DNA from 4 places in the Jeotgalibacillus marinus genome. Region 2 is predicted to be linked to each of the others. Evidence: riboswitches for the same ligand, from Rfam matches in the RefSeq annotation. Region 2 holds a riboswitch; each other region holds the start of a gene.

Region 1 (8,051 bases), on a different contig from region 2:
ATGTTACCGTTTGGATAAGCCGTCATAGGATGAGTAACGTTCATCGGGTAAGGCATTTTATTTATTGGATACATTTTTTCCTGTTCCTCCTACTTTATGTTAATGAATCGAAACAAATAGGGCATTTCTAACTATTTATAAACATTTCATTAACTTCCCAAGATTCTACGATTAAATAAGCGGTATGTGGGTCCACACCTCTACCCATTAAATAGGCCATCGCAGCAACTTCTTGTAATGCATGCTTATATGAAGTATCCTCCGCCTCTTTTAAGCCATAATTAACAAAAGGGTCAATGATATTAAATACTTGCGGTTTCAAATGAGGGTATAAAGGTTGTTTGATTTGTTGCTCTGCCCACATCTCAGACTGTGGGTATTGCGGAAACTGGTTGACATGGTGCTTTCGATAATAAGACATGTGGTAAGGATCGTAAGGATTCATTTTTACGTCCCCTTTCTTGGGATTGATTCCATTCAGTAATATACTATGTTCCACAAATGCCCTGGGGACTGGTCATTTGCCTATATACCCAAGTCTACAGATGGATTCACGCACAAAAATGATTCGCTGTGGATAGGATGCGCTTAATCGGACAACTATTTTAAAGTTAAGTAGACGACAGATACGATGATAAAAAGAGGATCTACAGCCACAAGAGAACCTCGAACATTCATCCAGATTTAAAGAACAGATGATGTAATAAACCTTCAAAAATAAAGCCGAACACACATTATAAATGACTAATGTGTGTTCGGCTTTTATTTTCTTATTGAACTCGTTCTTAATCTAACTTATCTCTTCCACAAACAGCCTACATGATCAAATACTACTCTGAATCCGAACGAGTTGATCTTGCTGCAAATGGATAAATAGGATCTTTCAATTCAAACTGATAAGTATTTCCATCTACAATTCCTACAACTCTGTCATTATCATAGAGCTCGAGCATAAATTCTGCCATTTCTATAGCCGTATGAAACTTCGGTACCACACCATCGTATTGAAATTCGTCAACATCGAAAGAACGCTTGGCAAATTCCGTTTCAGTTGCAGCCGGTGCCAAAACTTTCACCTGCATTTTTGCCCCTTTTTCTTTCAGTTCATGTGCAAGACCCTCTGTAAATGCACTCACGTAAAATTTAGTAGCACAGTAGGTAATGGCATTTGCAATAATCGTATATCCTCCACCAGATGAAACATTGATAAGTTGCGTACCCTCGACATTTGAGTAGTCACGAACAAATAGAGATGACAAGATGGTTAATGCTTCAATATTTAAATGTAACATTGACTCTATCTTGTTTAAGTTCTGTTCAGCAACTAAATCAAAGTTACCAAAACCTGCATTGTTAATCCAACTTTCAATATTGAATTTTTCAAGGCTTTCGTAAAGTTTATAAACATTCTCAGAAACTGATAAATCTGATGTTCGAATGACAACATCTAAGTCTTTGTTAATCTGTTCGATTTCTGACTTTAATTCCTCTAGCTTGTCATTTCTTCTGGCAACAATTATTAAGTTTTTTCCACGAGTCGCGAAAGCAAGCGCAGTTTCATAACCAATACCTGAACTTGCGCCGGTAATAACAGTGTATTTCATGTAAATTCCTCCCGAGTTTTTGAATGTAACCATTGATTGAATCATTTGTAAAACCTATATGATTTTGAGTGTGATCTTTAAGTTTAATACTTAGGGCACGTTCTAAAACAAATCACAAAAATTGTGTAGTCGGACGAACGATAATTTCGTTCACATCAACATGGTCTGGCTGTTCGATCGCATAGGCGATTGCCTTTGCAATATCTTCACCTTGTAATGTTTGTACATCTTTATATCTTTCTTGGAAATTACGAAGAATATCCTTATCAGTGATCGTATGCGTCAATTCAGTTCCTACGGCTCCAGGGCAAATAATTGTCGTACGGATGTTTTGACCGGCTTTCATTTCTTGACGCAATCCTTCTGTGATGGCTCTTACAGCGAATTTAGTGCCACTATAAACAGAGCTTCCCGGTACTACACCATGTCCTGCTATAGAAGAAATATTTACTATATGCCCTGATTTTTGTTCTTCCATATACGGGAGAACAGCTCCAATGCCATAAAGCACTCCTTTAATATTTACGTCTACCATTCGATCCCACTCATCAACTTTTCTTTTGCTTAAAAATGATAATGGCATAACCCCTGCATTGTTGACTAGAATATCAATTTGACCAAATTGTTCAATGGTTTCTTTCGCTAGAGCTTCCATTTCATCAAAAGAAGTTACATCTGTTACTCGATAGGAAGCCTCGCCACCATTGTCAATAATTTCAGATCGTAACTGCTTTAGTCTGTCTTCTCGTCTTGCTGCTAGCATTACCCGAAATCCCCGCTTCGCTAATTCAAGGGCCGTTGCCTGACCAATACCACTACTTGCCCCTGTTATCATTGCTACTTTTTTTGTCATCTTGATCACTCCAATTATAATGTTTTTACAAATTGGACTTTTTATGATCATTTAGTCTAATTTGTCTCAAGGACAAATATAACACTCATTTTATTCATTGTAAACAAAAAAGGTGTTTTTAGTCTAATTTATGTATAATAGGTTCACACTAGTGTATGATATATTTAGTTATCTAAGGAGGAAGTTATATGCGTAAGATCGATAAAGAAGAGATGAGAAGAACGTATGCAAAAAAAATAATCAATGTGATTCGTATACAAGGGTTTAATTCCTTAAAAATACAAGATATGGCTGAGCATATGCAGATAAGCAAGGCAACGCTATATAACTATTTTTCTTCTAAAGAAGAGATCATTCATGAAGTTGCCCAGACCTACATTTCATTTTTTGAACAGGTTGACCAAACCATTTTAAATAGTGAACTAACTTATATAAATCGTTTTCAAAAGGCGTTTGAACAAGAAGTACTGACTTCCATATATATATCTAATTTATTTTTAGAAGAATTAAAAATAGGTTTTCCTGATTTATATGAAGGGATTATTTCAGCACAAAGAAAAATAAAGTCCGATATTCGAAAATTTTATAAGATGGGGATGGAGGAAGGAATTTTCCATTCGTTAAACCCTTACATTTTACTCATGCAGGATGAAGTTATATTGAGAAAATTACTCGATCCAACCTACTTAATAGAAGAAGGCATCACTATCAAGCAAGCGTTATTTGACTATTACCAGGCAAAAAAAGTACAGATAATAAAGCCTGATGCGCTACTTGCAATAAATGATGAACCAATGATAGAAAAAATTGAACAGCTTGCTCGCAAGCTTTCTCATTCATATTTATAATAACTCGTAAGGAAGGAAAGCTTATACTGTCCATGACACTTTCACTACATGCCAATGATCGAAAGAATCCCCTTGTATCACTCTAATCTTGATACAAGGGGATTCTTTCTATTTATCCATTAAAATTGAAAGCAGCTGCACCCTAAACGACTTAAATAACCGCTCACTTCCTGTAAAGCTACACCATCAAACAACTCGCTAAATAATCCACATAAAGCCACCGACCAGGCGGTTTTCTCCCCTATAAACAAAAAAGGCAACCAAGAAACACTTGGCTGCCTTTTAAATCAACTATTTTTTTATTTTCCCGCTTGCTGTTTCAGCACTTCTGCTATATCTGTTTGCTCCCAAGGAAGGTCCAGATCATTGCGGCCAAAATGACCATAAGCAGCTGTTTGTTTGTAGATTGGACGACGTAGGTCAAGCATTTTGATAATGCCTGCCGGACGTAGATCGAAATTGTTGCGAACAAGATCAATTAGTACGTCTTCTTCTACAGTACCTGTTCCAAATGTATCGATTGAAATCGATACTGGCTGTGCTACACCAATTGCATAAGCAAGTTGAACTTCACATTTATCAGCAAGACCTGCTGCAACAATGTTTTTCGCAACATAACGCGCAGCATATGCACCAGAACGGTCAACTTTCGTTGCGTCTTTACCAGAGAATGCACCACCGCCGTGACGAGCGTAACCGCCGTATGTATCAACGATGATTTTACGCCCTGTTAAGCCAGCATCGCCTTGTGGTCCACCAATTACAAAACGTCCTGTTGGGTTAATGAAGTATTTCGTGTTTTCGTCAATCAAGTTGGCTGGAACAACCGGCTTAATGACATGTTCTTTAATGTTGCGTTGGATTTGCTCTAGGCTTACTTCAGGATGGTGCTGTGTTGAAACAACGATTGTGTCAATGCGAACTGGTTGATTGTTGTTATCATATTCAACCGTCACTTGTGTTTTTCCATCTGGACGAAGGTAAGGAAGAATTTCTTCTTTACGTACTTCTGTTAGACGACGAGAAATTTTATGCGATAAAGAAATCGGTAATGGCATAAGCTCCGCTGTTTCGTTACATGCATAGCCGAACATTAGACCTTGGTCCCCCGCTCCGATTGATTCAATCTCAGCGTCAGACATTGAGCTTTCACGATCTTCTAGAGCACGGTCAACACCTGCTGCGATGTCTGCAGACTGCTCATCGATTGAGACAAGTACCGAACATGTTTCCGCATCAAAACCATATTTCGCACGCGTATAACCGATTCCTTTGATCGTTTCACGTACGATTTTTGGAATGTCTACATACGTAGAAGTTGAAATTTCTCCTGCTACGAGTACAAGACCCGTTGTCACGGATGTCTCACATGCTACACGAGCATTCGGATCATCCTTTAAAATAGCATCCAAAATAGAATCTGAAATCTGATCACAAATTTTGTCTGGGTGTCCTTCCGTAACAGACTCAGACGTAAACAAATGACGTTTTGTTGACATAGTGTCTCCTCCTTGTGAAGTATATATGTTGGACGGTACTCATTACCCTCAGATATCGATTGTTAACCTTTGTGTAGATCATCCAAGCAGTAGCGCTTATAAAAATAACCTTTCCCCATTTAGCATTAGCTAGAGGAAAGGTTTTAAATGTAGCGCCTTTCACTCTTATCGTTCAAGGACAAAGCCTTGCTACAGGTTAGCACCTTCGCTCTAAAGAGTTGGAACGCAAAAGCCATAAGCTTTTTTGTAGAGCAGGTTGCTGGGTTTCATAGGGCCTGTCCCTCCACCAGCTCGGGATAAGAGTATCCGTTCAAAAAACCATCATACATAAACAGGACTGCAATGTCAATCCACTTCAACGATTTTTTCATTAAAGTTGAAAGAAAAACGAATTATATGTATTAGCATAGACTATTAATCTAAATGTGTTATACTAATTACGAACAAAGGATGCATGACCATTTTTGTATAAAGGGTGGGGAAAAGACAATGAATATCATTCGAAAAACAAATAATCTACACGATTTACTAGCAAAGGACCAGGTCCACCGCAACCTTTCTGTACCAAAATTGGTTGAAAAGGTTTTAGAACGCAAAGAAGGAACATTAACTTCAACTGGTGCTATTAAAGCAGAAACAGGTACATATACAGGGCGTTCGCCTAAAGATAAGTTTACAGTAGATGAGCCGACTTCAAGAGAGCTAGTTGACTGGGGGAATGTCAATCAGCCTATCTCTGTAGAAATATTTGAAGAGCTCTATTCAAAAGTGATGAACCACTTGCAAGACCTAGAGGAACTATTTGTATTTGAAGGCTATGCTGGTGCTGATCAATCCTCAAGATTACCGATTCGCGTTGTAAATGAGCGTGCTTGGCACAATTTGTTCGCTCATCAGCTCTTTATTCGTCTAGCAGATGGCGAGCAATGGGATACTACAAATGAAAAACCGTTTACCATTTTATCCGCACCATCTTTTAAAGCAGATCCTAAAGTTGACGGTACAAGATCTGAAACATTTATTATTGTGTCATTTGAAAAACGTACGATTTTAATTGGTGGTACAGAATATGCAGGAGAAATGAAGAAATCCATTTTCTCTATAATGAACTACTTATTACCGCAAAAAGAAATTTTACCAATGCACTGTTCAGCAAACATTGGACAAGAAGGCGATGTTGCCCTTTTCTTCGGTCTTTCCGGCACTGGAAAGACAACGCTTTCAGCAGATGCTGACCGACGTCTTATTGGAGATGATGAGCATGGATGGTCTGATAATGGTATCTTCAACATTGAAGGCGGCTGCTATGCAAAATGTATCCAACTTACTCAAGAAAAAGAGCCACAAATTTTTGATGCCATCCGCTTTGGATCTGTGCTAGAAAATGTTGTTCTTGATCCTGAAACTAAAGTTGCAGATTATAATGATTCATCTCTAACTGAAAATACACGTGCGGCGTATCCACTACAGGCAATGACAAATATTGTTGAACCAAGTTTGGCTGGGCATCCGAACACGATTTTATTTTTAACAGCTGATGCGTTCGGCGTATTGCCTCCGATCTCAAAGTTGACAAAAGAGCAAGCAATGTACCACTTTTTAAGTGGCTACACATCAAAACTTGCAGGTACGGAACGTGGGATTACAGAGCCAGAGGCAACATTCTCCACTTGCTTTGGCTCACCTTTCTTACCACTTCGTCCAACAGTGTACGCTGAAATGCTTGGGCGTAAAATGGAAGAGCACGATGTTCAAGTTTTCCTTGTCAATACAGGCTGGACAGGTGGAGCGTATGGCACAGGCTCACGTATGAAATTATCATACACACGAGCAATGATTCGTGCGGCACTTCAAGGCGAGCTAACGAACACAGAAACGACGAAAAATGGTCTATTTGGGCTTGAAACACCTCTACATGTACCAGGTGTACCTGACGACGTGCTTGTGCCTCGTTTTGCTTGGTCAAACGAGCAAGCATATGAGAAAAAAGCATTAGAGCTTGCTAATCAATTTAAAGAAAACTTTAAAAAATTCTCGAATGTTGATGAGAAAATTGTAAAATTAGGTGGACCTTTAGTCTAGGTTTTATTAGTAATAAAATGAGTGCCCAGTTCAACTTGGGCACTCATTTTTTAATTACTAGACTGTAAAGATATAAGTTCATAGGAAATGATTGTGCTGTTATCTCTCCACTCTACACGATAGATCTCAGCTGTCCCGCTCAGTTCTCCTTGTATCGTTCGTTTTACTTCTAATGGGACGTGCATTGGATACAAGCGATAGCCTTCTTTTATTAGTTGAAAAAAGTTTTCTTGTTGTCGATGTTCTTTCCCTTTTGTCACGATCATGGTGTTCAATTCTAAAGGCATTCCCATACATTTCACTCCTTACGGCTCATTCTTCTCGCTGACGTTTCATCCACTGACAAAGATCTCTAACCACTTGGCGATTAGTGTCAGGTGGAAATACATGATTAAAATCGTCAAAAAACCACGTTTCATATTTTTTGTCTAATTGTTTTAATCGTTCTTTTAATCGGTATGCGTGTTCAATTGAAACATTCACGTCTTTTACCCCATGGATAATTAAAACGGGTGCATTTACTTTTTGTAATTCATAAAGAGGCGTTCGATAGCGATAAGCTTCTGGGTGTTTCATTGGTGAACCACCAATCACTCGTTTCATCATGCGTCGCAGATCTTTGCGCTCTTCATACGTTAACACTATATCAGAGACACCGCCCCATGTCGTGATCGATGCAATCGTTGGATACTCAACAGCCACTTGAAGGGCCATCACACCACCTCGCGAAAAGCCAAACACATGAATGCGTTCCGCAATGACGAGAGGATGATTTTTTAGCACTTCAACACCCGAAAAAGCATCCTTTCGATCTTCTCCAGCAAAATCTTCATTCCCCTCTCCCCCACGATTTCCACGGTAGTACGGAGCGAAAACGATAAACCCTTGTGCAGCAAATTGGGCAATACGGGAAGAGCGAACCATCCCCACACTCTTAATCCCCCCTCTTAAATAGAGGAAACCGTCCATTGCTTCTGTGCCAATAGGTTCGGCTAACAATCCCTTCACTTTTAAGCCGCCAGACCATAATGTTAGTATAAATAATTCTACAGCAGGGTGTGGTGATGGAAAAGGAATACGCTGAATAATTTCACCATCTTTCATCGTTAAACCTCTCTTTCTTTCAAATGCTTTTCCCAAAAAAGATGCGCATGAACAACAACAT
Region 2 (8,051 bases):
TAATGACGATGATGCCAGAAGAAGTTAGTGATGAGCCACTAGCGCAAGAGGCTTATCTTGTGAAAAATGCGAAAAAAATTGGGTTGCTTGCTGCTGGTCTTGCAGCACAAAAATATGGCAAAGCGCTTGAACAAGAACAAGAAGTACTTGTGAACATTGCCGATATCGTCTCTCTTGCGTACGCAATGGAATCAGCACTTCTTCGCACACAAAAAGCTGTGGCCAAAACAGGTCTTGAAAAGAATCAACAAAAAGTTCTTTATACACAAATTTTCTGTCAAGAAGCATTCAACGAAATCGAACAACACGCCAAAGAAACAATCATTGCTGTGGAAGACGGCGACACACTTCGTATGATGTTGTCAGCACTTCGTAAATTTACGCGCTACACGCCGGTGAACTTAGTTGTGAAAAAACGTGAAGCAGCAGCTAAGTTGATTGATGTTGAGAAGTTCGTCGTATAATGAGAAAAGGCGCCCAGCGAACATTTCGCTGGGTGTTTTTTAGAGGGAACTCTTTACTGTATCGAAGTTGTTACTAATCTTTCACATGTTCTATAATAGACGTATGCCAAAGTCCATTAACTGAGGTAAATTTAATACAGAGGTGATTAGTATGGCAATCACATTTTACTCGTATCCCAAATGTGGCACGTGTCGTAAAGCGAAAAAATGGCTTGATGAAGAAGGCACTTCCTATGAAGAAATTCATTTAGTAGAGGCCCCTCCGTCAAAAAACGAGCTTGAAAAAATGTATAAAAATAGTGGATTGGATATCAAGAAATTCTTTAATACAAGTGGCATGAAATATCGTGATTTAGGCTTAAAGGATCGTTTACCAGCTATGTCGGATGAAGAAAAGCTTGAACTTCTTGCTACCGATGGCATGTTAATTAAACGTCCACTGACGACTGACGGAAAGACTGTAACGGTTGGCTTTAAAGAACCAGAATTTGAACAGCATTGGAAGGTATAGATTGTTCTGAATCATTACTTGTGTTCGCGCTTTGAATATGCCAAGATTAGAATGTAGAACATAGATTGAATACGGAGGGGAAAACATGGGTTCACCAAAAGAGTTACGTTATTCTGAAGAACACGAATGGGTAAAAGAAGAGGACAATAAAGTACGCATCGGTATCACAGCATTTGCTCAATCTGAACTGGGCGACATCGTATTCGTTGAACTTCCAGAAGTAGGCGATGAGCTAAAAGCGGACGAGCCATTTGGCAGTGTAGAATCCGTTAAAACGGTATCTGAGCTTTATGCACCAGTAAGCGGAAAAGTTGTAGAAGTCAACGAAGACCTAAGTGATAGCCCTGAATTCGTTAATGAATCTCCCTACGAAAAAGCATGGATGGTTACCGTTGAGTTAAACAACACTGATGAGTTAGATAGTCTGATGACTGCTGAGAAATATGACGAAATGATCAACGAAGACTAAGCATTACATATGAAATGAGGCTGTCACCTGTTTAAGATACGGGTGGCAGTTTTTTGTTGAGGTTGGACAGAATTGAACCGATTTCGCTTTTGTTATTTGCTTTTCTAAAAGAAACAAGCGAAAATAAAGGTAGCATCATATACTACTGTAATCTAACGAACGAGGTTAGGTTTTGGATTAATATGGATGATAGGGTGTGATCTGTAGTGGATGACGTTGACGAGATAGTCATCATTGTCGAAGGAACGTCCGATAAACGAAAAGTACAACCGATTATTCGAGAGCCAGTTGATATTATTTGCACAAATGGCACAATCAGCTTTAACAAAATGGATGAATTAATCGAACAGCTAACAAACCGAGACGTCTATATTTTAGTGGATGCAGACGAGGCTGGAGAAAAACTACGCAAGCAATTTAAACGAGAATTCCCAGATGCTGAACATCTTTATATTGACCGTTCCTATCGCGAGGTGGCAACAGCACCCTCAAAACACTTAGCATCGATATTAGTAGCCGCAGATATCGATGTTTACACTGAGTATTTGGAAAAAGGATGAATCGATAAATGATCAATGAATGGTCCCTCGAGCTTTTAAATGCCAAGTTAGACAATGCTGAAAACACAGCACTTTATTTGTACACTCCGATGTGTGGAACATGCAAGCTAGCAAGCAGAATGCTCGAAATCACAGCAACAACTGTAACAGGTTATGAGATTGGAAAAGCGGATCTGAATTATGTCGGATCACTCGCAGAAACCTACCAAATTGAGAGCGTTCCCTGCTTGTTGATTTGGAAAAACGGTGAACTAGTGAAAAAAGCATATAAATTCGAATCTGTCCCCAATTTATACGAAACATTGCAAAGTCACTCATGATGGATATGAGTGGCTTTTTACATTTTTTTTAGTAGCAAACCGTTCGTCCATTCTTTCATTAAACAAAAAAATACGAACATTTTTTGTTGACACTTATTTTATATCCGTGATACGATGACTTTCGTAATAATAAAAGCGTATTGATTATGTAAATCGTATCAAGCGTTATTTAACTTAATATTATTCGTAACTCTTATTTAGAGCGGTGGAGGGATGTGCCCGATGAAACCCGGCAACCAGCAGTCTTTTGACTGGAAAGGTGCCAATTCACACAGGATAAAACCTGGAAGATGAGAGAAGGGACCTTAACTTTACGCGCCTTTCTGCTCATATAGCAGAAGGCGTTTTTTTAATGTAGTTAAACGGCATAATGATTTATAGTATGGTAAAACTATTTTTTGCTAGCATCTGCATGGGGATCGGTTAATCAGTAGAAGTGAAAAACGTATTGGAGTTATTTCCGAGTATCATGCAGCAGCTTACTCAATTTTAATCAAGAAAGAGGCGATGGAATGATTACAATCTCCAATGTCAAAAAGATATTTAAAACAAAGGATGGAAAGTTTACTGCCGTTGATGATGTAAACTTGCAAATTACAGAAGGTGAAATTTTTGGTGTCATCGGATATAGTGGTGCTGGGAAAAGTACACTCATTCGAATGTTAAATGGATTGGAATCTCCAACTTCAGGAACAGTTGATGTTAATGGCAAAATCATTTCTAATATAAGAGGCGCAGAACTTCGAAAAGCACGCCAAAAAATAAGCATGATTTTTCAACATTTTAATCTTTTATGGTCGCGAACTGTTCGAGAAAATATCTCGTTCCCACTTGAAATTGCGGGAGTGGATAAAAAAAAGCGGGAAAAAAAAGTTGATGAATTGATTGAGCTCGTTGGACTTAATGGCCGAGGGGGATCTTATCCATCACAACTTAGCGGAGGTCAAAAGCAGCGTGTTGGTATTGCACGTGCACTCGCTAACGATCCACAAGTATTGCTGTGCGATGAAGCGACATCAGCACTTGACCCACAAACAACTGATTCAATCTTAGAGTTGCTTGTGGATATCAACAAACGTCTTGGGCTAACGATCGTTCTGATCACACACGAAATGCATGTCATCAGAAAGATTTGTCACCGGATTGCAGTAATGGAAGATGGACGAGTAGTCGAGCTTGGCGATGTACTCGAGGTATTTAAACAACCTAAAGAGCAGATCACAAAACGATTCGTTCAACAAGTTACTGAGCCAGAAGAAACGCGTGAAACGATCGAACATCTGTTAGATGAGTACGAGGATGGTAAAGTGATTAAACTAACGTTTGTCGGTGAAGCAACTGAGCAACCGATAATCACAAATTTAATTCGATCGTTTGATATTAACGTGAATATTTTGCAAGGGAAGATTTCACAGACGCAAAATGGAGCGTATGGATCACTCTTCATCCATGTTCATGGTGTTCAGGAAGAGATTACAAAAGCCGTTGATTTCCTCGAATCAGCCAAAGTTGGGGTGGAGGTGATCACACATGATTGAACGAGTTTTTCCAAACGTTGATTGGGTGAAAATGTGGGAAGCATCATATGAAACGATTTATATGACACTCATAGCCACTGCATTTACGTTTGTAATTGGACTTTTATTAGGTTTATTACTTTTCTTAACATCGAAAGATAATATTCGGGAAAATAAGGTTGTCTATGGCATAACTAGTGTTATTGTGAACGTGTTTCGCTCGATTCCGTTTATTGTCTTAATTATTCTATTGATCCCATTTACACGGACATTAATTGGGACGGTTCGGGGAGCAGACGCTGCGCTTCCTGCACTGATCATAGGTGCAGCACCATTTTATGCACGAATGGTTGAAATTGCCCTTCGTGAGATTGATAAAGGGGTTATTGAAGCCGCTCGATCAATGGGAGCAAAAGTGAGCACGATTATCATAAAAGTATTTATTCCAGAATCATTGCCAGCACTTATTTCCGGTATTACGGTTACTACGATTGCATTAGTAGGTTACACAGCAATGGCAGGTGTGATTGGAGCAGGTGGACTTGGAAATCTGGCATTTTTAGAAGGGTTTCAACGTAGTCGTGACGATGTAACGCTCGCAGCTACGATCATCATAGTGATTATTGTGTTTGTTATCCAATTTATCGGTGATTTCTTCACCAATCGATTGGATAAAAGATAAATTTTTAGAAAAGGGAGAGATTACGAATGAAGAAATGGTTAACAGGAGCTTTAGCAGCAACAAGTATTTTCGCTCTAGCAGCATGTGGAGCAGACGATTCAACAGGTGATAATGAAGGAACAGAAGAAGGCGGACAAGTTGAACTTATTGTTGGTGCATCAAATGTTCCTCACGCGAAAATTTTAGAGGAAGCACAGCCTTTACTTAAAGAACAAGGGGTAGACCTTGTGATTGAAACGTACCAAGATTACATTCTTCCTAATCAGGATCTTGAAGCAGGGGAAATTGACGCAAACTATTTTCAAAGTCTCCCTTATTTCGAGCAGCAAATTGCAGAACTTGGCTATGACTTTGTTAATGCAGGTGGCATTCATGTTGAGCCAATCGCTGTTTATTCTCAAAAATATGATTCACTTGATGAGCTTCCAGACGGAGCGGAAATTATTATGAGTAATTCTGTAACTGATCATCCTCGTATTTTATCGCTGCTTGAAGAAGAAGGTCTCATTACACTTGATCCTGAAGTAGATAAAATGGTTGCTGAAGTTGGAGATATTCAAGATAATCCTAAAAACCTTGATTTTTCATTCGATGTTGAGGCATCACTACTCGTTCAATTCTACGAAAATGATGAAGGTGACGCAATTCTAATCAATTCTAACTATGCAATTGATGCAGGACTGAATCCACTTGAAGATTCAATTGCAATTGAAGGTTCTGAATCTCCTTACGTTAACATCATTGCAGTAAACAGTGGTGACGAAGATAACGAAGCGGTTCAAAAGCTTGTTGAAGTATTAATGTCCGAAGAAATTCAAGACTATATTTTAGAAGAATGGAATGGAAACGTCATCCCTGGTGATGCTGAATAATTGTCATGAAAACTCCTGTCATTTGACAGGAGTTTTATTATTGATGCAGCCCGATGTACGAGCGCATGGATGTAGATAAGGAGACGGGAATTCTAACATACGCGAAGTGATGCTCACAACTACACAAGCAAATTCAAAAAAGAAAGGATATACTGAATCCTTCGTATACTTTAGTCATAACATTAAAAAGGGACACTTTTGGAGCAGCATTCATGATGAAGGATGTTTTTACATTAAAAGATACTAACTCAAATTCATGTAGTAGCTATTCAAGCTGGTGTTGTTATGCTCATGCAGCGATAAAGGTTGTGTGGACATTACAAAAATTTAAAGAAGAAAATGCAACAACATAAAAAATTCAGAAAATAGGTTTATCTTGTGTTTAAACGGGTATACATCTTAATGTACATGAAACCATGCCACGGAAAAAACCGTAAAGGAATGATTCATTATCCATTTAATTAAAATGGAGTACACAGGTGAGATGGAAAAAGCCATGCTAAGCGCACATGGAATTGGCTATGAAACCTATAAGAGAGAGCATGATATTCGTATGAATGTTGAAATGAAACGAGAAGAAAATTATAAAAAAGGCCAGCAATTATTTGCGGACCTTGAAAGCAAACTTCACAGTAATATATAATAAGAAAGGTTGAAAAGTCAGTGTTTATTACACTGGCTTTTTTTAGTGCATATAATTTAGAAATTGGCTATTCCTATAGATGTGAAAATCCGCTGTCGAAAGAATCGCTGTAGGATTTGATTCTAGGTTTGATTTGTTATAAGATTGTAATGAGAATAAATTGAGAATGGTTATTCCATATCAAAATTGTCTATAAACGGAGGTAGTTAGGTTATGGCTTCAACGTTAGTGATAAAAGATCTTCATGTTGAAATCGAAGGCAAGGAGATATTAAAAGGTGTAAACCTTGAACTTGATAGCGGTAAAATTCATGTCATCATGGGACCAAACGGCACAGGTAAATCAACACTTGCTTCTGCAATTATGGGTCACCCGAAATTTGATGTGACAAAAGGTGAGGTTCTTCTTAACGGAGAGAACGTACTTGAGATGGAAGTAGACGAACGTGCACTTGCTGGACTATTTCTTGCTATGCAATACCCAAGTGAAATTACTGGCGTAACAAACGCAGATTTCTTGCGTTCAGCAATCAATGCGCGTCGTGAAAAAGGAAAAGAAATCTCATTGATGAAATTTATCAAAGAGCTTGATAAAAATATGGACTTCCTTGAAATGGATCAAAACATGGCACAGCGTTACCTGAACGAAGGTTTCTCTGGTGGAGAAAAGAAACGTAATGAAATTCTTCAACTAATGATGATTCGTCCTGAATTCGGAATTTTAGACGAGATTGATTCTGGTCTAGATATCGATGCTTTAAAAGTTGTTTCAAAAGGAATTAATCAAATGCGTAGTGAAGACTTTGGTTGCTTAATTATCACTCACTACCAACGTCTGTTGAACTACATTGAGCCAGACTTTGTTCATGTAATGATGCAAGGGCGTGTTGTCAAATCAGGTGGCCCTGAGCTTGCTGCGCGATTAGAGTCAGAGGGTTATGACTGGATTAAACAAGAACTAGGTATTGAAGACGAAACTGTAGGCCAAGAAGCGTAACTGATAGGAGGATGAATATGACGACACAAACGAAATTGCCGGTTGATCAGCAAGCGGTACAGGCTTTTTCTAAGAAGAATGGAGAGCCGAGCTGGCTGTCGTCCCTTCGATTGGACGCACTTGCGAAAGCGGATGAACTTCCACTACCGAAGCCGGACAAAACCAAAATTGCTAAATGGAATTTTACACAGTTTGCTAAACATACAGTAGACAGCGAAGTATACAGCTCTCTAGAAGATCTTCCTGAGAGCATCAAATCACTAATTGATGTTGAAAAGCAGCAAAGCTTGTATATTCAACGCAATAATACGCCTGCTTATTTAACTATTTCAGATGAGTTAAAAGAAAAAGGTGTTATTTTCACGGATATTCTAACAGCAGCGAAGGATCATTCTGAGCTTGTTGAACAATACTTTATGAAAGATGCTGTTAAAGTTGATGAGCACAAGCTTACGGCTTTACACGCTGCTTTAGTTAACGGCGGAGCATTTTTATATGTACCTAAAAATGTAGAAGTGACTGAACCAATTCAAGCGGTGTACGTTCACGATAACCCTGAAGCAACACTTTTCAACCACGTTTTAGTTGTGGCTGAAGATAATAGCTCAGTGACATACGTTGAATCGTATTTAGCTACAGAAGATGTGCAAGAATCGGTTGTGAATATCGTATCCGAAGTTGTAGCGAAGCAAAATGCGCGCGTCGTGTACGGTGCGGTTGATAATTTATCAGCTGGAACTACTACGTATGTAAATCGTCGTGGGGTAGCAGGTCGAGATTCACGTATTGAATGGGCACTTGGGATGATGAACGATGGCGATACGATTGCTGAAAATATCACGAAACTTATTGGTGACAATTCGTTTGGTGATACAAAAACGGTCGTTGTTGGTCGCGGAGACCAAAAGCAAAACTTTACAACAAATATTACGCACTGGGGCAAGAACTCAGAAGGTTATATTTTAAAACATGGCGTGATGAAAGATGCTGCTTCATCCATTTTTAACGGAATTGGAA
Region 3 (8,051 bases), on a different contig from region 2:
TGATTCGATTTGTCCATTTTCAAATGCGTGAACAAACTCTTCAAGTTCATAGGCCATAGAAGCTTTCGGTTGAGCAACTGTCAGGTCCTCACGTTCCCCACCCTTAGTGATTTTTAGGACATTGTCTGGACCACTAATATGTGAAATATGTAATGCTGCATTTTCACCGGAAATTTCACTTGGTAAGTAGCTATCAGTAATTTTAGAGAATGTTACGACAGCATCCATGTCAGCGTAACTTAAAAGGACCATACCTTGCCCATCTACCCCAGTATGAAGGTTGGTGCTGATTGCTTTTACTTCTTTAGGCATACCGAAAAGTGCGATTAACGGATATATTGTGTAAACGCCGAGGTCCATAACCGAGCCATTTGCCATTTCAGGTTTAAAGGCATTTTCAATTTTCCCTTGTTTAAATTGATCATAACGGGAGGAGTAGCGGCTAAAGTGTGCGCTGTATTGACGAATTGTTCCGAGTGTCGGCAATAATTCTTTCACTCTCTTAAAATTTGGCATGACAGTGGATTTCATTGCTTCCATTAAAAGCACACCATTTTGTCTAGACGTTTGGATCATTTTTTCCGCGAGTTCATAGGTAGCTGTTAGTGGCTTTTCGCAAAGAACAGGTATTCCAGCTTCTAAACATTCAATTGTTTGTTCATGATGGACTGCGTTTGGTGTTGCAATATAAACGCCATCAATTTCACCACTCTGACAGAGAGCTTGAATGGAAGTATAAACGTTTGGAATACCATGCTTCTTCGCAAATTCATCGCCTTTTTCTTGTGATCTGGAACAGACGGCTGTTATTTTAGCAGATTCAACATCTTGTGAAGCGTTGATGAATCTATCGGTGATCCAATTAGTGCCAATTACACCTATTCTCATCATTTGTTTCCCATCCTCTCTTCGTTTAATTATAGGTGAAGTATAACGCTTATTGAGTTATTCTGACAAGTATGGAGCGTGCGAATGATTAAGAAAGAGGAATATTTTTTCGTAATAGATCGAATAAACAACTAATTTAGTTTATAATGGTTAAATTCGTTTATGTGAGGAGTGGCCATTATTAGTGGGTTGGTAAAAGCAAGTCGTTTTGCAGGAAATACATTTGCGTTTTGGGTGTTACTCATAGGGGTTATTGCTTTCTTCTTTCCTTCTGGATTTACATGGATTGGACCATACATAACCATTTTGCTTGGCATTATTATGTTTGGAATGGGCATGACGCTAACGGTTCAAGATTTTAAAGCCGTCGCAAGACAACCGAAAAGTGTGTTCATCGGAGTAGCAGCGCAATACACGATCATGCCGCTACTTGCATTTGGGTTAGCGACTCTATTTCAACTTCCACCTGAACTTGCTGTTGGAGTTATTTTAGTAGGTTGTTGCCCTGGAGGAACCGCATCGAATGTGATTACGTATTTAGCGAAAGGAAATACAGCATTGTCAGTTGCTATTACGTCTGTCTCTACGTTACTTGCACCAATTTTAACACCTGCACTTATCTTTGTTTTTGCTAGTCAGTGGCTGGATGTGTCGTTTTTTGGCATGTTCATGTCTGTTGTCCAAGTAGTGCTGATCCCTGTTGTTTTGGGTATTGGTGTACGTTCGTTATTAAAAGAAAAAGTTGAAAAGGCAATCCCTGTCATGCCATTAGTTTCTGTTATTGCTATTGTAGCGATCATAGGCTCAATTGTTGGGGGGAGCAAGGAGCAAATCGTCACATCGGGCTTGCTCATTTTCTCAATCGTGGTGATACATAATGGACTTGGCTTGTTGATCGGATTTACCCTTGCAAAAGCGTTAAAGCTTGATTTGGCGAGTCAAAAAGCGATTGCTGTTGAAGTTGGCATGCAAAACTCAGGGCTTGGAGCAACGCTTGCTGCTGCCCACTTTAATCCAGTAGCGGCAGTACCAAGCGCCATTTTCAGTATATGGCACAATGTCTCAGGAACACTTGTTGTAACGTTTTGGAGTAGAAAAAATTAGCATAATGATTGATTTTCGTTCGCTCATTTTGGCACGGGGTTTTTAATCATATACGACTAGAAGACGACCGATCATTGAACCAGGGTGGGTGCTAGAGGGTTGTTTTGTTACGTCGTTGTACATAAAGGGTATTAATATTAGTATTAAATACACATAGAATGATAATCTTACACCAGAACCATAAAAAAGCTATGCTCCACGGCAAGGAGGAAAGATAAACAAATAACTATCTATCTTCTACTTGCCTTTGTCACTGCTTCTTGTGTTATTTCGTCCTCGTCCTTCAATTCTCCAGGCTTACATCATAAAACAGAAAGTACATATCTAATTGTTCAGCGCTCGGAAAATCTTCTTCTTTTTTAGGTAGTTCATTCATGTTTCTACATTATTCTTATAGTATTTACCCCAGTGTGGTTGTGTGCCGTCAATATCTTTAAATCCATATACTTCAGAAAGTTCCCACGTACTATATACTCCACCTGTTTTTGAAGCTATTTTAGGATCTGAAGCAAGACATTTTATTGCTTCACCAATATAAGATGGGGTTTCAGAAGCAATAAAATGCGGATCATCTTTAGCTCCCTCTTTCCAATTTTCTTCTGTTACTCCAAAATATTCGAGCATTGCTTCTGATCTTAAAAACCCTGGGGTAACTGCAATTGCAGTTATATTAAAATCTTTTAAGTCCTGTGCCATTGCTTGAGCCATGTGTATATTCGATATTTTCGCAAGACTATAATAGAAGTTCCCACGAGGTTTATAATCTACACCATCAGTAATTTCAATAATGAGACCTTTCTTATTTTCTCTAAATAAAGGAATACTATAATGAGCAGTAACTATATGTGATTGGACAGCTTGTTTTTGAATTTGCAGCCCGTTATTTAAATCGTGAGTTCCTATTGGTTTCCCCCATTCAGTAAGAGGGTCCCCACCCCAAATATCATTTACTAAAATATCAAGTCGACCATGTTCCTTTTTTATTTTATCAAATAAACTTATTACATCTGATTCAACCGTATGATCTACTTTTACAGGTATTCCAGTTCCACCAGCTTTAGTTACTAATTCTGCTGTCTCTTCAATCGTTTCTTTACGCCCCATTGGTGACTGATTACTATTAGTCGTTCTTCCAGTAACATATACTGTTGCACCAGCTTCACCTAATTTAACTGAAATACCCCGACCAGCTCCACGAGTTCCGCCCGCAACTACAGCTATTTTCCCTTTTAAAGCAATTTCTCTGGACATATTAAGTCTCCTTCTTCTCTCTAGAATGTACTTTATTGATAAAGTAATAAAGTATGTATTATACTACCCCTAAAACATGACAACGATTGACGGTTAAAACAAGAAAGGTGAGAAATATGTCAAAAGCAAAACGTTTATTAGACATACTCATGTTTGTTAAGACGAAAAGAAAATTTACAGCTCAAGAATTAGCTGATGAATTTGAAATATCAGTACGAACCATTCATCGATATTTGTTAGATTTAAGTGATATGGGTCTACCGATTTATGCTGAACAGGGGAGACATGGTGGATATACCGTTTTAGAAAATAGGATGCTTCCTCCTATTTTATTTACAGAAGAAGAGGCTGTTTCGATCTTTTTTGCTTTTCAGTCTTTAAGCTACTATCGTTCGCTTCCTTTTGATACAGAAATTAGCGCTGTCGCACATAAATTATATAATTCGCTTTCAAACGATGCGAAAATAAAAGTAGATAAAATGCGTTCTTATATATCTTTTTGGAACCCAAAAAGAAGTATAGATACCCCTTATCTAAATGATTTGTTAGAAGCGTCTATGTTAAATAAAAATTTATCTATTCAGTATGACTCTAAATCTGGAATTACAACAAAATATATACGCCCAATTGGTATATATGCACATGATGGATTATGGTACCTTCCAGCTTATGATTACAATAAACAAAAAATATTACTATTTCGTGCAGATCGTGTTCTTTCTATACAATTAAAAGAAACAAATGAAGAGGAATTTATGAATTTAGAAGAATGGTTTGATTCGACTGAAGTAACAAATCCTATTCGTTTGTATGCTCTACTAACAAGAGAAGGGGTACGTCAATGTAAAAGTGTTCCTTGGCTAGAAGGCTGTGTAGAAACGAAGGAAGATGGAACTGGCTATATTGATTCACCCATAGAAGAAAACGAGATTTCTTTTATCACTCCACTATTTTATAGGCTAGGAACAGACGTACAGATAAAGGAGCCCAAGTATTTAATAGACAGAATGCGTCTACAAGCAAAAGAGATATTGAAAATGTATCCTGAATAAAAAAAGTATAGTTACCTCTTTATTCATTGATCGTTTCGAACGGATTCAGATGATGTGATCTCAAAAGTTATCGAGTAAAAGCGACGCCTCTTCTCATACCATCTCCCACATTGTGTAGCGGGAGGTGGTTTTTTTATTCGAAAAAATCCATCATTTTCACATGTTCTCTTGATTATTTTCCCAAGTTGTTGTAAAGTATAAAACAACAAATAATTCTGAATATAACAAAATAGCATACAACTTATCTAGAGAGGTTGAGGGACTGGCCCTTTGACACCTCAGCAACCAGCCGCATTTGGCACGGTGCTAATTCCAGCAGGTTATAAAAACTGAGTGATAAGGAGAACCACGAATGCCTATTCGGACCTTCTTCTTATGAGAAGGTCCTTTTTCGTTTTTTTTGAAAATACGTTTTTGTTTGCTAAATACTTTATTGAACGAAAGCGATCTTACAACGATTTTTTGATGATCGAGGAGGAAGTGCTGATGAGTTACCATCTAGAAACGCAATTTGCACAATTAGGGAATCGTAGTGAACAAACGACTGGGACAGTTAATCCGCCTGTTTATTTTTCGACGGCTTATCGCCATGATGGAATTGGTGAATCGACTGGTTATGATTATACACGGACGAAAAATCCGACTCGTGCTGTTTTAGAGGAGGGGATCGCGAAGCTTGAGCAAGGGGATGAAGGGTTTGCGACTAGTTCTGGGATGGCAGCGATTCAACTTGTGTTGTCTCTATTTAAACATGGAGATGTGCTCCTCGCATCAGATGATATTTATGGTGGAACGTATCGTTTACTCGAGCATTATGAAGAAGCATATGGCATTCAAACAAGGTATGTTGATACGAATGATATCGACCAACTAACTGAATCGATATGTGAGAATACACGAGCCATTTTTGTTGAAACACCGACAAACCCATTGATGCACATGTCAGATATCAAAGCGGTCGCGGGTCTTGCAAGGGATCACCACTTATTGACGATTGTAGATAATACATTTTTAACCCCTTACCTACAAAAGCCATTAACGTTGGGTGCAGACATCGTCATTCATAGTGCAACGAAATATATTGGGGGCCACAATGATGTGTTAGCTGGTTTGGTTGTAGCGAAAGGGACGGAGACATGTGAACGCCTATTGACCTTTCATAAAGGGGCAGGGGCTGTTTTAGGGCCGATTGATTGTTGGCTTTTAGTGAGGGGTCTCAAGACGTTATCACTTAGAATGGATCGTCATCAAGAAAATGCAAAACAGGTCACAGCGTTTTTAGCGGAACAGGCTGGCATTACAGATGTGTTGTATCCAGGAATTGGTGGCATGGTGTCATTTCGCTTAGAAAAGGAAGAGTGGATTGACCCATTTTTACGGTCATTACAGCTGATTACATTTGCTGAAAGTTTAGGTGGGATCGAGAGCTTTGTTACGTACCCAGCGACTCAAACACATGCGGACATTCCGGTAGATGAAAGGCATAAACGAGGAGTTTGTGATCGCTTATTGAGATTTTCGGTTGGCATTGAGCATATCGATGATCTTACACAAGATTTGGCACGAGCACTTGCCATCGTGCAAAAAAAGGAAACAGTGATATGACAAACCATGAGTTTGAAACGAAATTGCTACATCAGCCACAATTTCGGGATAAACAAACAGGAGCTGTAAACGTTCCGCTATATTATTCATCCACTTATCATCAAGAATCTATCGATGAATTTGGACAATTTGACTACAGTCGTTCAGGAAATCCAACAAGGCAGGCACTTGAAGAAGCAATTGCTGAGCTTGAAGGTGGATCACGAGGGTTTGCTTTTGCATCGGGAATGGCGGCCATTTCATCAGCGTTTATGCTGTTATCAGCTGGTGATCACGTGCTCGTCTCAAAAGACGTGTATGGCGGTGCATTTCGTGTGATCACAGAGGTGTTGACTCAATTCGGTATTGATCACACTTTTATTGATATGACCGATATGGATGAAACAGCGCGAAATGTTCGTCCGAACACCAAAGTAATCTATATAGAAACACCGTCAAATCCTTGCTTGAATATTACAGATATTGAAGGAGTTGCAAAGATTGCAAAAGCAAATGGGTGCTTAACGTTTGTGGATAATACGTTCATGACTCCCTTACTTCAAAAACCGCTTGATTTAGGGGCAGACCTTGTATTGCATAGTGCAACTAAGTTTTTGTCCGGTCATAGTGATGTGGTGGCAGGTCTCGCGGTAGCAAAAGATGAAGCTCTTGGTAAACGGATGGCATTCATTCAAAATTCATGCGGAACGATTTTAGGTGTGCAAGATTGTTGGTTACTTCTTAGAGGAATGAAAACGTTGAGTGTCCGATTAAAGCAGTCATCTGAATCAGCAAGGGAAATAGCTCAGTACCTCCATCATCATCCAGCAATTGAAGAAGTGTATTATCCAGGTTTTTCGTTCCATGCAGGATACCCGATCCATAAGCGTCAAGCAACAGGAGCGGGCGCAGTCGTATCATTCCGCTTGGCATCAAAGAATTGTGCAAGAATTTTTGTGAATCGCATGAAAATACCTGTATTTGCCGTCAGCCTCGGTGCAGTTGAATCTATTTTATCTTATCCTGCTACCATGTCTCATGCGGCAATGCCAGTGGTTGAACGAGAAAAAAGAGGCATTACTGACGGGCTTTTACGTTTATCCGTTGGGTTAGAACACGTGGATGATCTACTAGCAGATATTAAACAAGCACTCGTAGCTGTGCAACAAAGTAGGCCAGTTATACATCGTTGAAGACGCTCATAGTTCACTGCCACTTGCGAAAAGATTCGCAGGTGGTGTTTTTTTATGGTGCAAATGATAGGTCAAATGACATCATACGCGGATAAACTAATTGCAAACACGGATAAACATGTAGTAAGCGCGGATAACCACTTAATAAACGCGGATAAAAAATTTTACTACGTCACCAGTTGGCAGATATGTTCAACATCAAGCTGATAACAAAATATGCTAGTATTACCATACAATATAATTTATACTATTAAAGAACAATTAGAGAGTTTTAAAATATATTATTTTTTAAGGGAGAAGGATATTTTATGAAAAAAATTACCTCTTTATTAGTACTAGCATTATTACTAGTACTTAGCGCATGTGGTGCAGATGAATCGAAAGAAGCTGATGACCAAAATGATCAGGGAACTTCGGAAACAAACCAATCCTCTAATAATGAAGACGATAATGAATCAGAGGAGGATTTAGATTTAGATGAGCTAGATATGGATAATCTAACTGAAGAAGACTGGGAAAATCTCCATCTATCAAAAAAACAATTTGATCAACTACTAGATTATTTTACTGAACCAGATGGTGAAGACGGGGAAGTAGTTTTTAATACAGTTGAGATGACTAATGATAAAGAGATTGTCATGACGGTAAATAACTCAGACGGAGAGTCTTTGGAAAATTCTATAACAGTTTTAATGGGTGAGATTGTTAGACAATTCTATAACCGCTCTGACTATTATAAAAACGAAGAACCTACAATAAAAATTGTTGATTTATCTGGATTTGTAATATCAGAAACTGATGAACCAATTGACTTTGACTTTGAAGAGTAACGATTTAGAGAAATTTGACACCACTTGCGAAACGATTCGCGGGTGGTGTTTTTTTATGCTGTAAATGATAGGCCAAAGGACATCATGCGCGGATAAAAATTTCACTTGCCATTTTTAAGAAAATATAATACACTACATTACAACACTAA
Region 4 (8,051 bases), on a different contig from region 2:
TATCTTGTTCTAAGTGTTTGTCTAGTTCACCATCCGTTCGCATGTCCCAGTACGCCTCTGATCGCACGATTTCTTTTTCTTTATAACGATTGTCTTTTCGCATGTAGGTCAACATGCCGCCGCGTATGCATTGGTAGGCATAGGGGGCGAATTCGCCTTGTGTTGAGTCAAACTTTTCCCATGCGCGCCATAGTGATAGCATGCCTTCTTGCACGTAGATATCGTGATCTTGTCGGATATTGAGTTTGCGGATCATGTGAAAAATCATTGGTTCAAATTGGGTGTATACTTCCTCAAACGTGTTCATGGTTATTCTCCGATTAGGAGACGCGTCGCCTGTTATTCTCGAGTGACTTTAGTGTAGCGAGAATGGTTATGGGAGACGAATGGACGTTTGCAGGAAACGGGATGGATGATTGCTTTGTTTGTGCTTAATTAGGTGGTTGAAACGAAAAACGAAGATTGTTAACTGATAAACGACAGTTTCCAAAATAAAATGGTGTGAGCGAATGGAATCAAATCCATTTGTTCACACCATTTTGTTTCATTAAATTGGAAATGGATCCCTCGGTCGATCAGGATCGATTCTTGGGAAAAATGAAAACTCATAAAACAACTGTGAGGTTCGCTTTTGTTGATTACGAAAAGATGACAAAGAGCAATTAGCCGTGATGAATTGGTTCGTACTTAAAATGATGATGGTTTTCTTTGGGTTGTCTGGGTGGGGGCGTTGATCGACCACATGAGGAGGGAAGAACCAAATGTTTTGATCATTCGTAGATGAGTGGGTAGGGAATGCATATAAATAGGTAAGTGGGTCTATGATGAGTGGTATTTTGTTGCGTATGGTCAACGTATGTCTGGCGGCTTCCAGTCGTCCCTTCATTTTACTGCCAGCTCGAAGACAACTTTCCTCCAAAAGAGCCATCACGGGCTTTTTTGAATAGTAGGTACCTTTACGATCGTAAATAACGGATTCATACTCTAAATGAAACGCTTGCTGTATGGCCATTGTAGATTGACTAATCCTGTACTCGTGATTTGCCATATAAGTCATTAACCACCCCTCCAGTCTTTGTCCCTATTATACTTTATCATTCTACAAATAAAAACAATAAAATTGAAAATTATGAATAATTTGCTTGATGGTTATAGTTATCCACAAGTACTTAAAACTTGTCCCTGTTTAATGTTGATTCTTGCAATACATAATCATGCTGAGTCTATGGGTGGGGGCCCTTTTTCTATGTTAGACACCACCACCAAGTTACGATATCATTTAATTGTTAGAACATTTAAATAGAATAAAGTTTTCCGATACCAAAACGATGAGTTTATATAAACTAACATTGGTATTTCAAGAACGAAAGGGTGAACTAGCATGTATATAGCAGGTATAGATCTTGGAGGAACTAGAGTACGTGTAGGTGTAATAGATGATGATGCGACAGTACTACACTGGGAAGAAAGAGATTCAGAGGTTGGACATGGGCCGGCTCATACTCTTTCGATCATATTCGCGATGTTAGAACGAGCAATGGAGAAGTACCCGTTCCAGCGAATTGGATTATGTGCTCCTGGACCGTTGGATCACCAGCAAGGTCTGTTGTTAGATCCGCCTAATCTTCCTAATTGGGGACATTTTCATATTACAAAGGCGCTACAAGAGCATGTTAATCTTCCAGTGTTCCTTGTGAACGATGCAAATGCATCGGCTCTTTCAGAGGCAATGAATGGGGCGGGAAAAGGGTACGAAAGTGTCTGGTTTACAACAGTTAGTACAGGAGTTGGAAGTGGTTATGTTCACCAAGGCGCTCTCATTCAAGGAGATAAAGGATGTGCTGGTGAGATTGGAAACATGATCATCGTGCCAGACGGTAGGATTCACGCGAATATGAATCCAGGTGCTTTGGAGGCCTATGCTAGTGGCACAGCCTTATCACGTGAGAGTCGAAGGCAATTCGGATGGGAAAACGGAGCACAAGAAGCGATTCAGCGGGCCATCGCAGGTGAAAAAGAAGCTGTTCAGCTAGTTGACGAAACCCTTACTTACATCGCGATCGCATTGGCGAATGTTGCGCACACGATCAATCCAGCGATTTTCGTTATGGGTGGAGGCGTGATGACTGAACACGAATACCTATTACCTATCTTGGTTGAAAAAACGAACGAGCGCGTCTACGATAGTTTAAAACATTCATTTCATTTCTCTCACGCTACACACGGTAATGAAGCGGGCGTTCTAGGTGCGGCGTTTTATGCAAAGAGTGAGGTCTACGTGGGCTAGAATTCTTTTAGCTTGGAGACGGTTTTAACCTTTAAGAACATACACGTTATTACCAAAACAAAAAATGTTGACAGTCTATTTTGTCAATGATATTATTCTGTTAATTCAATATTTTGAAACTCTTATTTAGAGAGGCAGAGGGACTGGCCCTATGAAGCCCGGCAACCTTCCAGCACTAAGTGTTGAAAAGGTGCCAATTCCAGCAAAGCAAAAAATGCTTTGAGAAATAAGAGGGGTGCGTAAATGAGCCTCTCTATCTACAAAATAGAGTGGTTTTTTTGTTTTCTATCGCACTCATTACCAATTAAATATCGTGAATGACTTCAGGTGTTGTCTTAGCTATCCAAAGCTAATTCAACTTAAAAGGGAAGTTCGGTGAGAATCCGACGCGGTCCCGCCACTGTATATGGGAGCAACCTGCACAAAGGTCACTGTCTCTTTCGTGAAAAGAGATGGGAAGGCGCAGGAAGTGAAGAACATAAGCCAGGAAACCTGCCTGTTGGAAAGACACTAGACTACGAGGATAGGGAGGTGTTATGAACGCGTTGGGACAAGACTGTCTTCACAACCTTTATTTGACCATGCGCCCATAACAATCTCTCTGAAAATGGAGAGATTTTTTTATTGGGTTCGTTTTGTATGTAATGAAAAAATGAATGGAGGAATAAAAATGACGAAAGTACTAAGTTCAACGATCGGTTATCCAAGAATCGGAGTAAAAAGAGAATGGAAAAAAGCCCTTGAGCAATTTTGGGCAGGAAAAATCACTAAATCGTCATTGTCGACAGAAATGGAGCATCTCCGCTTACACGATCTTCAGAAACAAAAAGAGATGGGAATTGACCTCATTCCAGTGGGAGATTTTAGTTTTTACGACCATGTTCTTGACACGGCAGTCATGTTTGGATTCGTACCAAAGCGTTTCCAGCATAAAGGTGGAGAAGTGCCAATCGAAACGTACTTTGACATCGCACGAGGTAACAAAGAATCGGTCGCTTCTGAAATGACGAAATGGTTTAACACAAATTATCATTACATTGTCCCAGAGCTTGAATCTAGCGAGCCAACGCTTACAGAAAATCGTCTGCTTCATTCCTTTCTTGAAGCAAAAGATAAAGTTGGAATCGTAGGGAAGCCAGTTATTCTCGGCCCAATTACTTTTTTAAAACTATCCAAAGGATACGATAAAAAGGATTTTCATAAACTACTTCAAAAACTTATTCCGCTGTACATAAACGTTTTTAAAGAGTTGGAGAACGCTGGAGCTGAATGGATACAAATTGATGAGCCAATCTTAACAACATCTATCTCAGAGGAAGAAATCAACTTATTTAAAGAAACGTATAAGAGTATACAAAAGGGAGTTCCGAGTATAAAAATTCTCCTTCAAACGTACTTTGAAGCGGTCGAACATTACACGGAGATCATTTCTCTTCCTGTTGCCGGGATCGGACTTGACTTTGTTCATGATCAAGGTGCCAATCTGGAATCTCTAAAAAAGTATGGCTTTCCTGAAGACAAATTCTTGGCTGCGGGGATCATCAATGGTCGTAACATTTGGAGGTCAGACCTGGATGGTAAACTCACACAGCTTGAGAGGATTTTATCCGTTGTTGAAAAAGACCGACTAATCGTACAACCATCCTGTAGCTTACTGCATGTCCCTGTAACCGTTACAACGGAGAAGGAGATTGATGCCGCAGTAAAAAACGCCCTCGCCTTTGCGGATGAAAAGCTTGAAGAGGCGATTGTTCTAGCAGAAGGTTTGAATAACGGAAAAAAAGCGATCGAAGCAAAAATCAAAGAGAGTGCCCGAGGAATAGAAATCCTTTGGCAGTCACCAGGTAGAAATCAAAAGAAAGTCCAAGAAGAGCTCAAAAGATGGGACGAAGTGGAGCCGAAACGAAAGACACACTACTCCATCCGCCAGCAAATACAACAAGATGTCTTTAAGCTTCCGCTGCTACCAACAACAACGATTGGCAGCCTCCCCCAAACCAAATTAATCCGGCAAGCACGGCTTAAATGGCGAAGAGGAGAATGGTCTAACGGGCAGTATGAAAAATTTATTGAAGAAAACATCTCCTACTGGATCGAGCATCAGGAGGGAATCGGCCTCGATGTACTCGTACATGGTGAATTTGAACGCAATGATATGGTCGAATATTTCGGAGAAAAGCTGGACGGGTTTGCCTTTACCAAGTACGGTTGGGTACAATCATACGGTTCTCGATGTGTGAAGCCACCTATTATTTATGGAGATATTTCATTAAAAGGATCAATGACGGTAAAGGAAATCTCATACGCTCAATCTCTCACAAAAAAACCGGTGAAAGGGATGTTGACAGGCCCTATTACAATTTTGAATTGGTCATTTGTCCGAGATGATATAAGCCGATTTGAAGTCACCAAACAAATTGCTCTGGCATTGAAAAAAGAAATTAAATTCCTTGAGGAAAATCGTATTCATATGATACAGGTTGATGAGCCAGCTTTACGAGAAGGCCTTCCACTGAAAGTCGAAAAGCAAAAGGAATATTTGAAGGAGGCAGTTCACGCCTTTAAGCTCGCCACATCCTCTGTACAGGATAACACTCAAATCCATACACATATGTGCTATTCTGATTTCGAGAAAATCATGGATACCATCGATCAATTGGATGCTGACGTCATCTCGATTGAAGCTGCCCGAAGCCATGGAGAGTTGATTTCTGCTTTCGAAGAAAAGGCATATGAAAAAGGAATCGGGTTAGGCGTATACGACATTCATAGTCCGCGAGTACCGGGAGTGGAAGAAATTAAAACCAACATCCAACGAGCATTACACGTACTTCAACCAAAAATTTTCTGGATTAATCCAGACTGCGGATTGAAAACAAGAGGAATCGAAGAAACAACCAACGCCCTTAAAAACATGGTCGAAGCAGCCCGACAAATTCGAAAGGAAACACCAAGCGAGGCACTAGTTAAGTAGTAGAAACGGATAGAAAGGGGGTTCCATATTGAACAGGCAAAGCGCTTCAGTCAATCAATCACACACGTTACAAACAAGGCTGGTCATACCGCCAGATACGAATCATATAGAGACGATTTTTGGCGGACAGGTATTATCATATATTGATGAAATAGCTGCTATTTCTGCCATGAGGCATTGCAACAAAGTTGTTGTAACAGCGTCTATCGATTCGGTTAATTTTGTCGGCGCAGCTAAAGTAGGAGATATCTTGATTTTAGAGGCTTTTGTTTCATCTACGGGAAAAACATCGATGGAAGTATATGTGAAAGTCTACTCTGAAAATTTATTAGAAAAAGTGAAAAAAGTAACCACCACCTCATTTTTAACAATGGTTGCTGTTGATGATAAAGGAACACCTACAGAAGTTCCTTTGGTGGTACCAGAAACGGAAGAGCAAAAGTGGCTTTTTCAAACTTCCCAGCAACGAAGAGAGCAACGAAAAAGGACAGTCAATCAGGATGCTCCGTTAGTCAAACATAAGTAAGTAGTACCGCTCGTAAGGATAACACCTGTAAGAGATGAGTGACATGGTACCAGCCTTCGTCAATCGACCGCAATTTGGTTGGAAAAATGGAGCAAAAGACGTGGTTCAGCTGTTATCTCCATATATAGACGGAATAAACAGGGGAAGGAAGAACCAATCCAGTTTAAGAGGATCACTCCGACAAGATCGGTGTGATCCTCTTTGATGTGCAAATATATTAACAAGTTCTTTTTTGTAGGTGTAGAAAAAAAGACAACATTTTGCAAACTGGTAATGCAGTAAAGAGATATTCCAAGAATACATAGACATACAGTAGAAGAAACATGTCAGAAAGGAAGTATTATAAGCTTAACTATAGAATTTAATAGATTGTGTTTAATTGTAAAATCAAATGCAACACCTCTCCAGACACCGATTTTTCACCCGCACCCTGCTTGTTTAAGTGTAGATACAATAGGTAAATCACCAATCGTCTTTTTATAATTCGAATTAATTTTAATTTCCAGATCTCTACATGCAGAATAACTCTGTCCGTTGCACAGCAATAACGAAAATACTCAGTTGTTATTTTCCTTCCGATTCTCATTTGCTCTCTAGCTACTTGTTGAATGACCAAATATACATTGACGACTTAGTGATGCTTTTTTTACCTCTACAAAAAGTACAGTAAATGTGAAGAGCTCTTTACATGCTTGTTTTTTTGAGAAGGAAAGGCTATAAGTATGCTCTTTTTTAGTACAATAATCGGAATCCTAATTGTGATGAGTAAGAGTAATGTGCAGATTAATAATCGCTTATACAATTTAATGGAGTGTTGAGTACTGTGTTTGGAATCTACTATATGTATAAGCTGGGGGTCATGCTCCTTATTTTATGATGCAATAATATGCTCGGTATGAGCTTTATTAGAAAAGTATTTGACATGTAGGTTAATCAACTTATCTAACTTTTCACTACAATGTAGCGTTTCTGTACTATTTATTCCAGTTTCAAAAGCGGTGTTAATCATTTCTTTTCTAATTCTATTAATCTTTTTTAATAGTAGTTGTTCAATGCTAACTCTATTCATTGTACTCTCCCTTAATTGTATTTTTTTCTCACAAAGACTATTATAGAAGATATTTCATATTTCGAAATAGCATCGACAAAGGTTCTAAAAAAAAGACAAAAAAAGAAAAAAGGTGCAAGTGGGAGAGGAGTAAAACGTGTCCATGTAGGAAATAAATAGACACGACAAAATTGCATATAAAAAGAAGAATTCGCTACAGTGATTTGAAAAGCAGGTGATTCGATCACCGGGTGCGCAGATTCTCACATCAAACCAAATAATTCGCACATATCCCCGAACCAACTACTTTTTTGATCACCATGAACCAATGCTAATGCAAAGGGTCAGTTCTTCGTCGCAATCACGTATCGAAGATCTGATCCTATGTTTGTTACTTGCTATGAATAAACGCTTTTTTAACCGCACACGTTAAAATCTCAACTCCATGTACAAGACAAGATCGGTCAAAAGTCATCTTTGGATGATGTAGGCCAGGGGTGAGATTTGCCCCTAAGGCTAGCATTGTTGCTTTTAGGTTCGGTCGTTTGATCGTGTAAAAGTGAAAATCATCACTTCCTGGTGTAGTGATTGGTTCAACTAGATTGGCGTCTCCTCTTGTTTCCCTGATTGCCGATTCAAGGATGTGTTTCGCTTCATCAGAAACTTCTGCTCCGGGCGTATAATCGATCCACGTTCCTTGAATTTTAACCGCATACAAATTCTCCAATGAATTCATAATGGCTTGCGTACGTTCTTGTAAAGTCGATAAACCTTGATTGGTTTGTGATCGAACATCCACACTGAAAGAAGCAGAGCCAGGAATGATATTGGGGCTTTTACTTCCAGCATGAAATTTTGTCATTTTAATTGAATGTGGAATCATTGGGGAAAGACGCAACTGATTAAGGTGTTGCTGAAGTGTCATGCCTATATCGATGGCGTTCACCCCTAGATAAGGTCGTGCCCCATGTGTATCCGAACCAACAATTTCTCCTTCATAAAAGATTGCCGCACCATGTCGTAAAGAGGGGGCGGACTTACCTAATGCTAGTTCTTCTTTTGGACGTAGGTGGACGCCAAATAAAAAATCCATATCATCGACAAAGCCAGTTTGAACCACAGACAATGAACCATTCCCTTGTTCTTCAGCGGGTTGAAAAAGGCAACGTATCGTTCCTTTTAACGAAGCTTCTTCTTGTTTGAGCGCGAGCAATAC

What was found. A riboswitch is a leader RNA that binds a small molecule or an ion and turns the genes downstream of it on or off. The one in region 2 is predicted to bind S-adenosylmethionine.
Region 1: linked by a shared signal. The riboswitch ahead of metK (methionine adenosyltransferase) and the one ahead of AB1471_RS09080 (methionine ABC transporter ATP-binding protein) in region 2 are both predicted to bind S-adenosylmethionine.
Region 3: linked by a shared signal. The riboswitch ahead of AB1471_RS12615 (methionine biosynthesis PLP-dependent protein) and the one ahead of AB1471_RS09080 (methionine ABC transporter ATP-binding protein) in region 2 are both predicted to bind S-adenosylmethionine.
Region 4: linked by a shared signal. The riboswitch ahead of metE (5-methyltetrahydropteroyltriglutamate--homocysteine S-methyltransferase) and the one ahead of AB1471_RS09080 (methionine ABC transporter ATP-binding protein) in region 2 are both predicted to bind S-adenosylmethionine.

What each region holds. Positions count from the first base shown of each region.
Region 1 covers NZ_JBFMIA010000016.1:27,832-35,882, forward strand. Annotated here, with positions in the region: gene AB1471_RS13600 (four-helix bundle copper-binding protein) at 1-74, opposite strand, end outside; gene AB1471_RS13605 (hypothetical protein) at 128-445, opposite strand; gene AB1471_RS13610 (SDR family NAD(P)-dependent oxidoreductase) at 831-1,604, opposite strand; gene AB1471_RS13615 (SDR family oxidoreductase) at 1,717-2,457, opposite strand; gene AB1471_RS13620 (TetR/AcrR family transcriptional regulator) at 2,646-3,305, shown strand; gene metK (methionine adenosyltransferase) at 3,605-4,804, opposite strand; SAM riboswitch class I at 4,967-5,107, opposite strand; gene pckA (phosphoenolpyruvate carboxykinase (ATP)) at 5,294-6,886, shown strand; gene AB1471_RS13635 (DUF2584 domain-containing protein) at 6,937-7,179, opposite strand; gene AB1471_RS13640 (alpha/beta hydrolase family protein) at 7,199-7,990, opposite strand; gene ytkD (RNA deprotection pyrophosphohydrolase) at 7,993-8,051, opposite strand, start outside.
Region 2 covers NZ_JBFMIA010000006.1:90,371-98,421, forward strand. Annotated here, with positions in the region: gene AB1471_RS09055 (acyl-CoA dehydrogenase FadE) at 1-464, shown strand, start outside; gene AB1471_RS09060 (arsenate reductase family protein) at 616-975, shown strand; gene gcvH (glycine cleavage system protein GcvH) at 1,061-1,444, shown strand; gene AB1471_RS09070 (toprim domain-containing protein) at 1,651-2,004, shown strand; gene AB1471_RS09075 (thioredoxin family protein) at 2,013-2,324, shown strand; SAM riboswitch class I at 2,515-2,621, shown strand; gene AB1471_RS09080 (methionine ABC transporter ATP-binding protein) at 2,837-3,862, shown strand; gene AB1471_RS09085 (methionine ABC transporter permease) at 3,855-4,523, shown strand; gene AB1471_RS09090 (MetQ/NlpA family ABC transporter substrate-binding protein) at 4,550-5,395, shown strand; gene AB1471_RS09095 (hypothetical protein) at 5,608-5,748, shown strand; gene AB1471_RS09100 (YuzK family famiily protein) at 5,880-6,038, shown strand; gene sufC (Fe-S cluster assembly ATPase SufC) at 6,252-7,034, shown strand; gene sufD (Fe-S cluster assembly protein SufD) at 7,052-8,051, shown strand, end outside.
Region 3 covers NZ_JBFMIA010000013.1:4,072-12,122, reverse strand. Annotated here, with positions in the region: gene AB1471_RS12635 (Gfo/Idh/MocA family protein) at 1-891, opposite strand, end outside; gene AB1471_RS12630 (bile acid:sodium symporter family protein) at 1,069-1,992, shown strand; gene AB1471_RS12625 (SDR family oxidoreductase) at 2,365-3,243, opposite strand; gene AB1471_RS12620 (helix-turn-helix transcriptional regulator) at 3,360-4,295, shown strand; SAM riboswitch class I at 4,534-4,638, shown strand; gene AB1471_RS12615 (methionine biosynthesis PLP-dependent protein) at 4,782-5,900, shown strand; gene metC (cystathionine beta-lyase) at 5,897-7,072, shown strand; gene AB1471_RS12605 (hypothetical protein) at 7,381-7,902, shown strand.
Region 4 covers NZ_JBFMIA010000002.1:23,108-31,158, reverse strand. Annotated here, with positions in the region: gene AB1471_RS03155 (sigma-70 family RNA polymerase sigma factor) at 1-307, opposite strand, end outside; gene AB1471_RS03150 (competence protein ComK) at 548-1,057, opposite strand; gene AB1471_RS03145 (ROK family protein) at 1,382-2,287, shown strand; SAM riboswitch class I at 2,407-2,520, shown strand; cobalamin riboswitch at 2,596-2,801, shown strand; gene metE (5-methyltetrahydropteroyltriglutamate--homocysteine S-methyltransferase) at 2,958-5,261, shown strand; gene AB1471_RS03135 (acyl-CoA thioesterase) at 5,290-5,787, shown strand; gene AB1471_RS03130 (Spo0E family sporulation regulatory protein-aspartic acid phosphatase) at 6,659-6,856, opposite strand; gene AB1471_RS03125 (amidohydrolase) at 7,227-8,051, opposite strand, start outside.